DNA from 2 places in the Bacillus sp. m3-13 genome. Region 1 is predicted to be linked to the other one. Evidence: a T-box and tRNA genes for the amino acid it is inferred to sense, from the RefSeq annotation. Region 1 holds a T-box; the other holds one or more tRNA genes.
The links. A T-box is a leader RNA that pairs with one kind of tRNA and senses whether it is charged. The one in region 1 lies ahead of trpS (tryptophan--tRNA ligase), so its partner is inferred to be a tRNA-Trp.
Positions count from the first base shown of each region.

Region 1 (6,130 bases):
AGTATGCTCGAAGTGTTAAAGCAAGATTATATGCGTACAGCAAGAGCAAAAGGTTTAAAAGAAAACAAAGTAACCTATAAACATGGTTTGCGTAATGGATTAATTCCAGTAATTACGATATTTGGTTTAATGCTACCCGGTTTCATTGGGGGATCGGTTATTGTTGAAAAGATTTTTGCTTGGCCTGGTATTGGATTGTTATTCTTTGATTCCGCATTCCAGCGTGACTATCCAGTAATCATGGCACTAACAGTTATCTCAGCGGTCTTTGTAGTTATCGGAAACTTGGTTGCCGATATTCTATATGCAATTTTTGACCCGAGAATTGAGTACTAGAAGGGGGAACATCGATGCAAACTCAACCATCAACTCAACCAACTAACCAATCGTTAAACCCCAATATTAAGAAAAAACCTGATACATTAACGAAAATAACGATTAGTAAATTCATGAAGAATAAACTTGCTGTCATCGGGGCAGTACTTCTCTTCATAATTATTACATTAGCACTATTTGCACCGCTTATTGCTCAGTTTGAACCGCAAAAGCAGAGCTTATTGAACAAATTGCAAACTCCAGGTGGAGAACATTGGCTTGGAACGGACAGATATGGTCGTGATGTATTTGCACGTATCCTGTTTGGAGCAAGGGTATCACTACTAGTTGGATTTGCGTCTGTAGCAGGTTCCATTACAATTGGAACAGTTATTGGTGCGGTTGCCGGTTATTTTGGAGGGAAAATTGATGCAGTTCTAATGCGTATCGTAGACGTTATCATTTCCATTCCAACTATTTTCTTGCTAATCACATTGGTTACAATCTTCCAACCAGGTGTGGACAAGCTAATTTTGATTTTCGCTTTAACTGGATGGACGTTTACAGCACGTCTTGTGCGTGGAGAGTTCTTATCACTTCGTACACGTGAATTCGTACTTGCTTCCAAAACAATTGGAACGAGAAGCCATACAATTATCTTTTCTCATATCCTACCAAATGCGATGGGTCCAATCATCGTATCTGCAACATTAGGTGTAGGGGGAGTAATCTTGGCAGAATCAGCGTTAAGTTACTTAGGTTTAGGGATTCAACCACCAACACCAAGTTGGGGTAACATGCTGCAAGATGCGCAAAACTTTACTATCATGTTAAAACACTGGTGGTATCCGCTATTTCCTGGGTTAATGATTTTAATAACAGTGTTAAGTTTCAACTTTGTTGGAGACGGATTACGTGATGCACTTGATCCAAAAACACTTGACTAGAAAAGCTGAGAGCCGATCTCGGCTTTTCTTTTTGCCTATTTTTAATCGAACTTGTCATTATTTTTTTGTCATATCATAAAATGATAATAATAATAGATAGATTGGACAAGGAGACATTATGATGCTCATAAATAGGAAATATTCTGTGAGAGATGGCTAATGGTCAGGGGGATTCTTTTTGTTACTGGATTTGGAATCTCGGTTGTTGGCGGAATTAGTATATTGGCATACATGAATTTATTTGCAACAGGATTAAGTTTAATGGAGTTCTTATTTTTTCTGCTCTCCAGACCAGAATGCTATCTTTTACCTATTGGCATGATTCTGGTTGCCATCAGCATCTATTTATCTGGCAACCCAAATCCCTCTTTTCGGGACAATGAGTAGACTTATGGAAAATTAATTGGGTATTTTGGAATAATTATGCACTTCACTGTTCATACTGTTGGATAAATAAAAGAGTAGATGTGAAGTGAGGGGTATGATATGTTGTATCTTCATGACGTATGGGTAAATTGGTTTGAAGGAGAAGAAAACGGTTATAATGTTTGTCATTTTCATGAGTGGAGGAAGGACGATAGTGTAGAATTATTGGACCAAGTTCCTCTGTTGAAAGTAGATTCTGTTTTGTTTCATTATATTGAAAACGACCTCCAAGAGCTGCCTTCATCTTTGCTGGAAGATATTTTTCAAAAAAGCTATATTCGCAAAAACCATGAGAGAATTCAACTGGACTACTGCTTTGTTGTTACAGATGGACAAGGGATATTGGCTGTAGATACGATCGGTTATAATATTCCAATTCGAAAAAGTAGACTTATTCCAAGGCAAGAACAATTAGTATATGATATGGTGGAAAACCATGATTATGAAAAGTATTCATTCTCACCAACTAGCAAATCGCAAAAAGATTATCATATTTTATCCCCATCACCGGAAATAATGAACGGTTTGACTAGAAAAGAAAGACAGTTGAAGCAACTCCTTTTTATGGCATTGGATCAATTAAGATCCACTTGTAATGTTGCTGAAATTAGATATTGGTATACAGAATGGAACCCTATTCATTACCGAGAAATTCAGTCGATGAGTTTTGAGGAAGTGTGGTCACAATTACTTGAGGAAACAAGGGATGGTTGGTCTGAAAAACATCAGACATTTTGTGAACATTTGGTAAAAGGTCAGCCGTTTTTTGAGAAGTTGTGGGAGTTGGAGCAACACCCGAAAGTTAATTAACTGTCGAATATTTCCGAGGAAAGAAAAAAGCTGTCAGAGATTTGCACTGACAGCTTTTTTTATTTGTAATTATCGGCGTTTACGGCCTAGGCCCATTGCATTTTCAATTTTCTTAAGTGTTTTCATGGCAACACGGTTTGCGCGTTCGGCACCTTCATCAAGGATGGCATCAAGTTTGTCTGATTCAATAAGATCATTGTACTTCGTTTGAATAGGTTCAAGAGCTTCGACTACGACTTTGGCAAGGTCACCTTTAAAGTCCCCATATCCTTTTCCTTCATATTGAACTTCCAATTCTTCAATCGTTTTGTTGGCCAAGATGGAATAGATAGAAAGTAGATTGGAAACTCCAGGTTTGTTTTCTTTATCATAACGAACAATTCCTTCAGAGTCGGTTACTGCACTTTTAATTTTCTTCTCAAGTTGCTTTGGTGTATCCAATAAGGAAATAAAGGATTTCAAATTTGGATCAGATTTGCTCATTTTCTTTGTTGGCTCTGTTAGTGACATGATTCTGGCACCAACCTTGGCAATTTTGACTTCTGGAACAGTCAAAATCTCACGGTATTTCTTATTAAAGCGTTCTGCAAGGTCTCTGGTCAATTCAAGATGTTGCTTTTGATCTTCTCCGACGGGAACAACATCTGTGTTGTAAAGCAGAATATCAGCCGCCATTAATGGTGGATAAGTAAGTAATCCCGCAGTTACGGCTTCCTTACCAGTTGATTTATCTTTAAATTGTGTCATTCTTTCCAATTCCCCGATATAGGCAACGCATTGCATCATCCAACCTAGTTGCGCGTGCGCAGGTACTTCGGATTGAATAAAAAGTGTTGCTTTTTCTGGGTCAAGGCCAATTGCCAAGTATAAAGCAGCAAGCTTTCGGATATTTTTGCGAAGCTCCTGAGGATCCTGTTGAACGGTAATTGCATGTTGGTCCACGATACAGAAGTAACTGTTGTAGTCGTTTTGCAATTCGACAAACTGCTTCATTGCTCCGATGTAGTTACCAAGTGTGACATTACCACTTGGCTGAATTCCTGAGAAAATTGTTTTCATTTTTCATTCTCCTCTTCTTAAAATATAAGTGCTGGCTAAATTCACTTTGTCTAAAATAATTAGTTGATTGCAGTGGAAGGCGCGCAGGAAAGCGAAGCGCCTTCCACTGCAATCAACGATAAACTTTATTGGAAAATACAAAAAGGCCCATTCATCCCTAGAAAAGGGACGAATGGACCGTGGTACCACCCTTATTATTTCACACAAAATTGCAGAAATCACTTAACCTTGTAACGTAAGGATACGTCACAGCCTACTAATATGTTCAGCCGTGAAGCTCAGAAGTCCATTCATAAACGTTAGCTGTTTGTTCCCACCAACCACAAACTCTCTAAAAACTAACCTGTTTATTACTACTCTTCATCATTGCTTTTAATGAATAAATATTCTCTTATTATAACCATTTCAATGGAAAATATCAACTATTGTAATACATAAATAACGAAATCAACATACAAAGGAACAACAACAAGGAAGCTACAAAAATATGCTGAGTAGATAGTGGTTGTAGCAGTTCCGATGGCGGCCTCATTTCATTTCTAATATCTTGCTCTAACTCTTTGTCAGGTTGCGTGGATGCAAAGATTCTCCTGAAACTATAAGTTATGCCGTCAAAAAAACCTTTTTGGACCACTAGTGTGAATAAAGAAATAAAAATAAAGATACTGGAAATGGTAAAGGATGTATTAATGAAGGTCAGCAGGTTAATTCCCCCATAATATATCCAACATGTGCCGAAGGTTGTTAAAAGTAAAATTAAGAAAAAAACGAGTGAAGATTTAACGGAAATATTCATGCTTCCTCCTACGTAAGAAGTGTAAAGTTTAGTCATCTAAATTGTATTGTAATGAAATGAATAGAATAAGACAAATATAAAGAAACTATAAAAGGAATTACTTGTAAAGATAAAAAGAAAACTTGGTGTAATATTTGTAAAAGATTTGTAATATATGGAACACTTCTGGTGACCACCTTATAGGTCTTTAGAACTATTTTTGTAATGAAGAAGCTTGAAATATCAGTAATTTGTAAAATTGACGTTAAATTTATGAATGCACAATGTTTAGAAAACTTGTATAATAAAACTCGTTACCTCGAAACACAACAATTTTCGACATAATTTTTTAGGGGGTTAAGTAAATGAAAAAGTCAAAATATTTACTTCTTTTAGCGCTTACACTTGTACTTAGTGCTTTCTTAGCTGCATGTGGCGGCGGAAATTCAGCGCAAAACAATGGAGGACAAGGGGATACTCCACCAACAGGTGAAGGAGAACCAACAGGTCCACAAGTACTTAACGTAGTAGATTCTGCAGAGATTCCAACAATGGACACCGTACAAGGTACGGATGCAGTAGCATTCAACGTTATGAACAACGTATTTGAAGGTCTTTACAGACTTGGAGAAAATGATGAAGTAGTTGAAGGTGTTGCGAAAAGTCATGAAGTATCTGAAGACGGCCTTACTTATACTTTCACATTGCGTGAAGATTCCGTTTGGTCCAATGGTGACCCTGTAACGGCAAACGATTTCGTTTATGCTTGGCAGCGTGCTGTAGATCCAAACACTGGTTCTGAGTATGGTCCATATATGATGAACGGAAAAATTAAAAATGCTACACAAGTTTCTGCTGGTGAATTACCACTTGAAGAGCTTGGTGTAAAAGCAGTTGATGATTACACTCTTGAGGTAACACTTGAGCAACCTGTTGCTTATTTCGAATCTTTAATGACGTTCCCTACGTTCTTCCCACAAAACCAAAAGTTCTTGGAAGAACAAGGTGACCAATATGCATTAGAAGCTGATACACTAATCTACAATGGTCCATTCACTTTAGACAGCTGGGAGCATGAAGTAGGCTGGACAATGAAGAAAAATGCTGATTATTGGGATGCAGAAACAGTAAAACTTGATGAAATCAATGTAAAAGTTGTTAAAGAGGTTTCTACTGGTGTTAACTTATACACTGCACAACAAATTGATATCTCTCCAGGTTTAACATCTGACTTTGTAACTCAGTACAAAGAAGATCCAGACTTGATTTCTTACTTAGAGCCAACTATTTTCTGGTTTAAATTTAACCAAACGAAAAACGAAGCATTAGCGAATGTTAACATCCGTAAAGCAATTTCTATGGGCTTCAACAAGCAAGACATGGCTGATTATGTATTGAACAACGGTTCTATTCCAGCAAACTATTCTGTACCAGTTGAATTTGTTCAACACCCAGAAACGGGAGAAGACTTCCGTGAGAAAAATGGCGATTTCAATGCATTCGATGCTGAAAAAGCAAAAGAGTATTGGGAAAAAGGGCTAGAAGAATTAGGAACTGAAGCTGTTACAATTGAAATCCTTGGTGGAGACACTGAAACAGCGAAAACTATGCAAGAATACCTTCAAAACCAAATGCAAGAAAATCTTCCTGGTTTAACAATCAAGTTGAAAGAAGTACCATTTGCTCAACGCCTAGATTTAGATGCGGCAATGGACTATGATATGCAGCTTGCTGGATGGGGTCCTGACTATCTTGATGCGATTTCTTTCTCTAACCTTTGGATTACAGATGGAGGAAA
Region 1 is NZ_ACPC01000009.1:13,047-19,176, reverse strand. It holds gene M313_RS0102295 (ABC transporter permease) at 1-336, shown strand, start outside; gene opp4C (oligopeptide ABC transporter permease) at 351-1,262, shown strand; gene M313_RS0102285 (YuzI family membrane protein) at 1,422-1,649, shown strand; gene M313_RS0102280 (YjbA family protein) at 1,749-2,498, shown strand; gene trpS (tryptophan--tRNA ligase) at 2,568-3,557, opposite strand; T-box leader at 3,719-3,933, opposite strand; gene M313_RS26895 (DUF3899 domain-containing protein) at 3,976-4,353, opposite strand; gene M313_RS0102265 (peptide ABC transporter substrate-binding protein) at 4,698-6,130, shown strand, end outside.

Region 2 (6,130 bases), on a different contig from region 1:
TATAATTTGTACAATTTACCTCAAACTTTTTAAACTGAGGATTATGCCTGTTCCAATATTGCTCCGCATACCTGACTGCTTCCACCCGACTATATTTAAAACGCAATGGCTCCTGTTCTTCCTCCTCTTGTGGAGGAAGAAACCGAGGTGAAGTCCGATCCCCCTCATCCTGAATGGAAAAATCTTGTATAAGTTCACCATCCATCCATTCAGAATAACGCTGATCTGCTTCTTCCTCTAGATACAACTTCTCTCTTTGCTTTATTAAATACCGAACGTGAATCTCATAAAAAACAGTGGCCTCCCGCTGCTGTTCATCCTCATGAATCGAATGAATCCTCGCCGTCGCACTGCACTTAACTATTTCCGCTCCCCTGCGTTTATGTGCATCTTGTTTTCGTTTTATGGTGATATCGTTCATAATTGCTCTACTAGTTTGTTTGCTTTTGAAAACATAAGTATCAAGGCGGTTCTGAATATGTTCTTTCAGCTTATCTCTCATGGGCTTGCCCCTTCCTCTGGGTAATGTTCCTTGTAGATATGTTTATGTGAGGAGCTTGGGAAATGTGTGAGAGATTTTGTTTTGTTTTTTGGGAAGTGGTTTGGGATTTGGGGTTGGGTTTTGTTAGAAGGTTTTGGGTAGCTAGGGGTTGGGGTTAGATCTTTGTTAGAAGGTTTTGGGTAACTAGGGGTTGGGGTTGGATCTTTGTTAGAAGGTTTTTGGGTAACTAGGGGTTGGGGTTGGATCTTTGTTAGAAGGTTTTTGGGTAACTAGGGGTTGGGGTTGAATCTTTGTTAGAAGGTTTTTGGGTAACTAGGGGTTGGGGTTGGATCTGTGTTAGAAGGTTTTTGGGTAACTAGGGGTTTGCTCCGAAGCATTTGTCTCGTACTAGGACAATGTTTCCCTTTTTTCAATGGGTGAGGGAGTCATTCAGCTCGTACGAGGACAATGTTTCCCACTTTTCACTGGCTGAGGGAGTTATTCAGCTCGTACGAGGACAATGTTTCCCACTTTTCACTGGCTGAGGGAGTCATTCATTTCATACGAGGACAATGTTCTATACTTTCCTCTTGCAGAGGGAGTCATTCGGCTCATACGAAGACAATGTTTCCACCTTTTGGCTAACCCCTGGAGTCACCAAATTTTAAATTATCAAGCTTTTATATCAGTTCTTATTAATCTTTGCGTATCCTTTACATAATTAGCCGATTTTCCATATCCAATTAATGAAAAGTTAATTTGCAAAACCCTTTGAATTACTTTCTTAGAAACAGTTTCCCCAATCCAATCATGAATGATCTTTGTAGAGATTTTTATTTGTGGAAACAAACTACGACACTCATTTATAGACCTTAACAAAGCCGTATCCAAAGCTTCCTTACTTCCACAACTTTCACACTCAATCATTCTATAATGATGGCGAACCCCCATCCCCCTACACCCAACACAAACAATCCCCTTCCGCAACTCCTCATACCTATACTCGGGCATCCGTTCATAGGGGGACTTCTCGATATGCAATTCGCACAACTTCTCAGCCAAACGAGAGTGCCGTGCATGTAACTTTCCTGAACTAGCAGATTGCTTCAATATTTTCTTAGAAAACCGATTTAACTGGGACCAGAACACAATAGGTAATTTAGGTGAGCAATTAAAAAGGGTAAACTCGGGGTTAATAAATATGAGGGTAGATTCTATGGGGAGTTGATATCCGAGGCTTCTGAGGAGTTGTCTTAACGCGGATTCGCATCGTTGCATTTGTGATAAGGGATCTTTAATTTCTTTACTGCCGGAATACCACCTGTCTTTTTCAAGTAAGAAATCCCCTTCAAAATTCTTCACTTCAAACAAATACACCCTATCCCCGCCAATTACAAGGGAGTCAATTTGAAACAAACTGCCTGCATGCTCTAGCAAGAGATCATTCACCACAATCCACTCCCCATCCAAACTAGAAAACCATTTATCGAACAGCACCTCTCCTTGGTAACCTTTTTCCAAATTCCAAAATCGACTATCATCCAATAATCCGCCGCGGGCCTTCAGCATCCTTAATAACATAAGCTCCTCTGACTCCATACGCTCCTTCAACATAAAACTCATCCACAACTCTCCCATCACAAAAAAATTTAAAAGCAGGCAAACCTAATTACCTACTTTTAATCCAAAACCCAATACTCACTCGTCCCTCCATGAACCTGTAGAAACATTTCGCTAATCGACGCAAGCATTTTTTCACATTCCCCCCTAAGCATAGATGGCTTAAAATACACAACATGCAACGCAGAAGTGCTTTCCTCTGATACGGCTGTCCTACGACTATCAACAAAGGGACTTCCAAAAGGACCTTCACCATCACGAGTGTGAAGCATCTTAGATAGCTTAATTTCCCGTCCATTCAAACCCTCATAGCTTACTGTTTCATCTCCCACTGCAATCGATACATCGCCGATAACCTTGTCAGCATCATAAATTCCAAATGGTATTTCATATTTCATCGAAAAAAAGTTGTTCAAATCCACAGCGGAATTAAATGGCTCTAGGAATTGTCCTTTTTTCACCCTACGGTACAACGCCTCAATGGCTGGGCGATATCTAGATGGATCTGTCCCTGTTTCCTTGAATACAGAACGCCACTCAGCGACCCCAGGAATAACTTTCATATCCTTATCTTCTAAATCTAAGTGAAGCGATTCTTGGAAAAGACGTATTCTTCCTTTTAACATTTGAGGTGATGCTCCCACTATAATATCTTTATAATGAATAATGCCGTATTTTGAAGACGGTAGCTTACTTTTAACGTCATCCCTAACTGTCACTTTCACAACAAACACCCTTTCATTTCATTAATATGGTAATTGTATCATATACCTTTTAGCTCCAGCTTGCATTTTGGATATAATTAGATATATCAAACAAAATAATACTTCCTAAAAATATGTTAAAATATAGGTTGGCTGAAAAACAATAAAGGAGGTGTTCACATTGAATGAGGAAAACATCAAACTAAAAGAAGAATTAATCGCCTATAGTAAACAAATAGGAATTGATAAGATTGGATTTGCAAGCGCTGGAGTGTTTACTGGTCTTAAAGAAAGGCTAATCACTCAACAGGAGCTTAACTATCAATCAGGGTTTGAGGAACCAGATATTAAAAAACGTACTAACCCTGAGCTCATAGTGCCAAAAGCGAAAAGCATTATTGCCATTGCTCTTGCATATCCCTCCAAAATGAAAGACGCCCCAAGAAGCACTCGTGAAGAGCGACGAGGGATATTTTGCCGCGCTTCATGGGGAGTGGACTATCATGATATTTTACGAGAGAAACTCAGATTGTTAGAAGCGTTCATAAAAGAAAAACGTCCAGACGCTCTAATGAAATCCATGGTAGATACCGGGGAACTAAGTGACAGAGCAGTTGCTGAACGTGCTGGTATCGGTTGGAGCGGAAAGAACTGTGCCATTATAACGCCTGAATTTGGTTCCTATGTGTATTTGGGTGAAATGATTACTACATTACCCTTTGAACCAGATACGCCTCTAGAAGATAACTGTGGAACCTGTAATAAATGTGTGGAAGTCTGTCCGACAGGGGCACTCGTTCAAGGTGGACAACTCGATTCCAATAAATGCATTGCCTTCCTAACACAAACAAAAGGTTTCCTTGCAGAAGAATACCGAACAAAATTAGGAAACAGGCTCTATGGTTGTGATACCTGCCAGACAGTGTGTCCTGAAAATAAAGGTAAAGACTTTCATCTACATCCTGAAATGGAGCCTGATCCAGAAATCGTAAAACCGAAGCTAAAACCTCTCCTGACCATCTCCAACAGAGAATTCAAAGAGAACTTTGGTAAGATCTCCGGCTCCTGGCGTGGGAAAAAGCCGATACAACGAAATGCCATTATCGCTTTGGCTCATTATAAAGATACTTCCGCCATTCCTGATCTCCTAAGCCTGTTAGAAAATGATCCTCGCCCAGTAATTAGAGGAACAGCAGCCTGGGCAGTAGGAAGAATAGGAGATAAGCAAGCTTTAGTATCCCTGCAAAATTATAAGGCAACAGAAAAAGATCCTGAAGTGTTAAAAGAACTGGAAAACGGAATTAAAATGCTAACAGAATAAGATCAACAACACGTTTAAAGCCACAGAGCATATCCGAGCTCTGTGGCGTTTATTAATGGATGCAAAATCAAAATACTTTCAACAGTACAAAAAAGACCCAACCAAAGGTTAGAGTCTTGATAAGTTATGTATGGAGCGGGTGAAGAGAATCGAACTCTCATCATCAGCTTGGAAGGCTGAGGTTTTACCACTAAACTACACCCGCGATTGGTACCGGTGGCCGGGGTCGAACCGGCACTCCAGAGGAACACGATTTTGAGTCGTGCGCGTCTGCCAATTCCGCCACACCGGCATACTCAATCATAATTATTCAAATGGTGCCGAGGACCGGAATCGAACCGGTACGGTAGTCACCTACCGCAGGATTTTAAGTCCTGTGCGTCTGCCAGTTCCGCCACCCCGGCTTGTCTCGTATATAAGAATAACTATTATAATAAAATTGGAGGTGGCAACCGGATTTGAACCGGTGATAAAGGTTTTGCAGACCTTGGCCTTACCACTTGGCTATGCCACCTGAAATATTTGGAGCGGAAGACGGGATTCGAACCCGCGACCCCCACCTTGGCAAGGTGGTGTTCTACCACTGAACTACTTCCGCAAAATGGCTGGGCTAGCTGGATTCGAACCAACGCATGTCGCAGTCAAAGTGCGATGCCTTACCGCTTGGCTATAGCCCATTAAAACCGGAAATAAAAACGACTCAATCTTTTATATAAGTCGATGAAATAAAATATGGGGCGACTGATGGGAATCGAACCCACGAATGCCTGAACCACAATCAGGTGCGTTAACCACTTCGCCACAGCCGCCATAATTTTTATAAAATTGGCAGGGGCAGTAGGAATCGAACCCACACCGGAGGTTTTGGAGACCTCTGTTCTACCGTTAAACTATGCCCCTAAGATACATTTTGTTACTGTTTATTTCAAAAGAAATGGTGGAGGGGGGCAGATTCGAACTGCCGAACCCGAAGGAGCGGATTTACAGTCCGCCGCGTTTAGCCACTTCGCTACCCCTCCATATTCCTGGTGCCGGCGATAGGAGTCGAACCCACGACCTACTGATTACAAGTCAGTTGCTCTACCAACTGAGCTACACCGGCATTATATGGTGATTCTTTCACATTGGTGAAAAAATCATGGTGGCTCGGGACGGAATCGAACCGCCGACACATGGATTTTCAGTCCATTGCTCTACCAACTGAGCTACCGAGCCTAATTCTATTTTCAAAGAAAATGGCGGTCCCGACCGGGATCGAACCGGCGATCTCCTGCGTGACAGGCAGGCATGTTAACCGCTACACCACGGGACCATTTGGTTGCGGGGACAGGATTTGAACCTGCGACCTTCGGGTTATGAGCCCGACGAGCTACCGAACTGCTCCACCCCGCGATAATGTTATTGTTAAAATAATGGTGGAGGATGACGGGATCGAACCGCCGACCCTCTGCTTGTAAGGCAGATGCTCTCCCAGCTGAGCTAATCCTCCTATGTATGGACACATTGTAAATGTCTCGAAAGAAACTTTGGTGACCCGTACGGGATTCGAACCCGTGTTACCGCCGTGAAAGGGCGGTGTCTTAACCGCTTGACCAACGGGCCAAAGATAATGGCGGAGAGCAAGGGATTTGAACCCTTGAGACGGCGTTGACCGTCTACACGATTTCCAATCGTGCTCCTTCGGCCACTCGGACAGCTCTCCATATTATGGCTCCACCAGTAGGATTCGAACCTACGACCCTTCGGTTAACAGCCGAATGCTCTACCGCTGAGCTATGGTGGATTAATACCAGCCTGGCAACGTCCTACTCTCACAGGGGGAGATCCCCCAACTACCATCGGCGCTGAAGAGCTTAACTTCCGTGTTCGGTATGGGAACGGGTGTGACCTCTTCGCCATCATTACCAGACAAATATTATTATAATATATCTTTGAAGAAAATCAAGATGTTTTTTCATCTTTTTTATTCCTTCAAAACTAGATAATGTGTTCATATCAAGATAT
Region 2 is NZ_ACPC01000044.1:89-6,218, reverse strand. It holds gene M313_RS0117740 (amidase domain-containing protein) at 1-502, opposite strand, end outside; gene M313_RS0117735 (nuclease-related domain-containing protein) at 1,154-2,104, opposite strand; gene M313_RS0117730 (B3/B4 domain-containing protein) at 2,161-2,826, opposite strand; gene queG (tRNA epoxyqueuosine(34) reductase QueG) at 2,987-4,126, shown strand; tRNA gene M313_RS0117720 (tRNA-Gly) at 4,258-4,331, opposite strand; tRNA gene M313_RS0117715 (tRNA-Leu) at 4,335-4,418, opposite strand; tRNA gene M313_RS0117710 (tRNA-Leu) at 4,442-4,530, opposite strand; tRNA gene M313_RS0117705 (tRNA-Cys) at 4,567-4,640, opposite strand; tRNA gene M313_RS0117700 (tRNA-Gly) at 4,650-4,724, opposite strand; tRNA gene M313_RS0117695 (tRNA-Gln) at 4,729-4,803, opposite strand; tRNA gene M313_RS0117690 (tRNA-His) at 4,860-4,935, opposite strand; tRNA gene M313_RS0117685 (tRNA-Trp) at 4,953-5,026, opposite strand; tRNA gene M313_RS0117680 (tRNA-Tyr) at 5,062-5,145, opposite strand; tRNA gene M313_RS0117675 (tRNA-Thr) at 5,153-5,228, opposite strand; tRNA gene M313_RS0117670 (tRNA-Phe) at 5,266-5,341, opposite strand; tRNA gene M313_RS0117665 (tRNA-Asp) at 5,363-5,438, opposite strand; tRNA gene M313_RS0117660 (tRNA-Met) at 5,442-5,518, opposite strand; tRNA gene M313_RS0117655 (tRNA-Val) at 5,540-5,615, opposite strand; tRNA gene M313_RS0117650 (tRNA-Glu) at 5,654-5,728, opposite strand; tRNA gene M313_RS0117645 (tRNA-Ser) at 5,737-5,828, opposite strand; tRNA gene M313_RS0117640 (tRNA-Asn) at 5,835-5,909, opposite strand; rRNA gene rrf (5S ribosomal RNA) at 5,919-6,035, opposite strand.
Region 2: it encodes a tRNA-Trp, which carries the amino acid that the T-box ahead of trpS (tryptophan--tRNA ligase) is inferred to sense. The anticodon was not compared.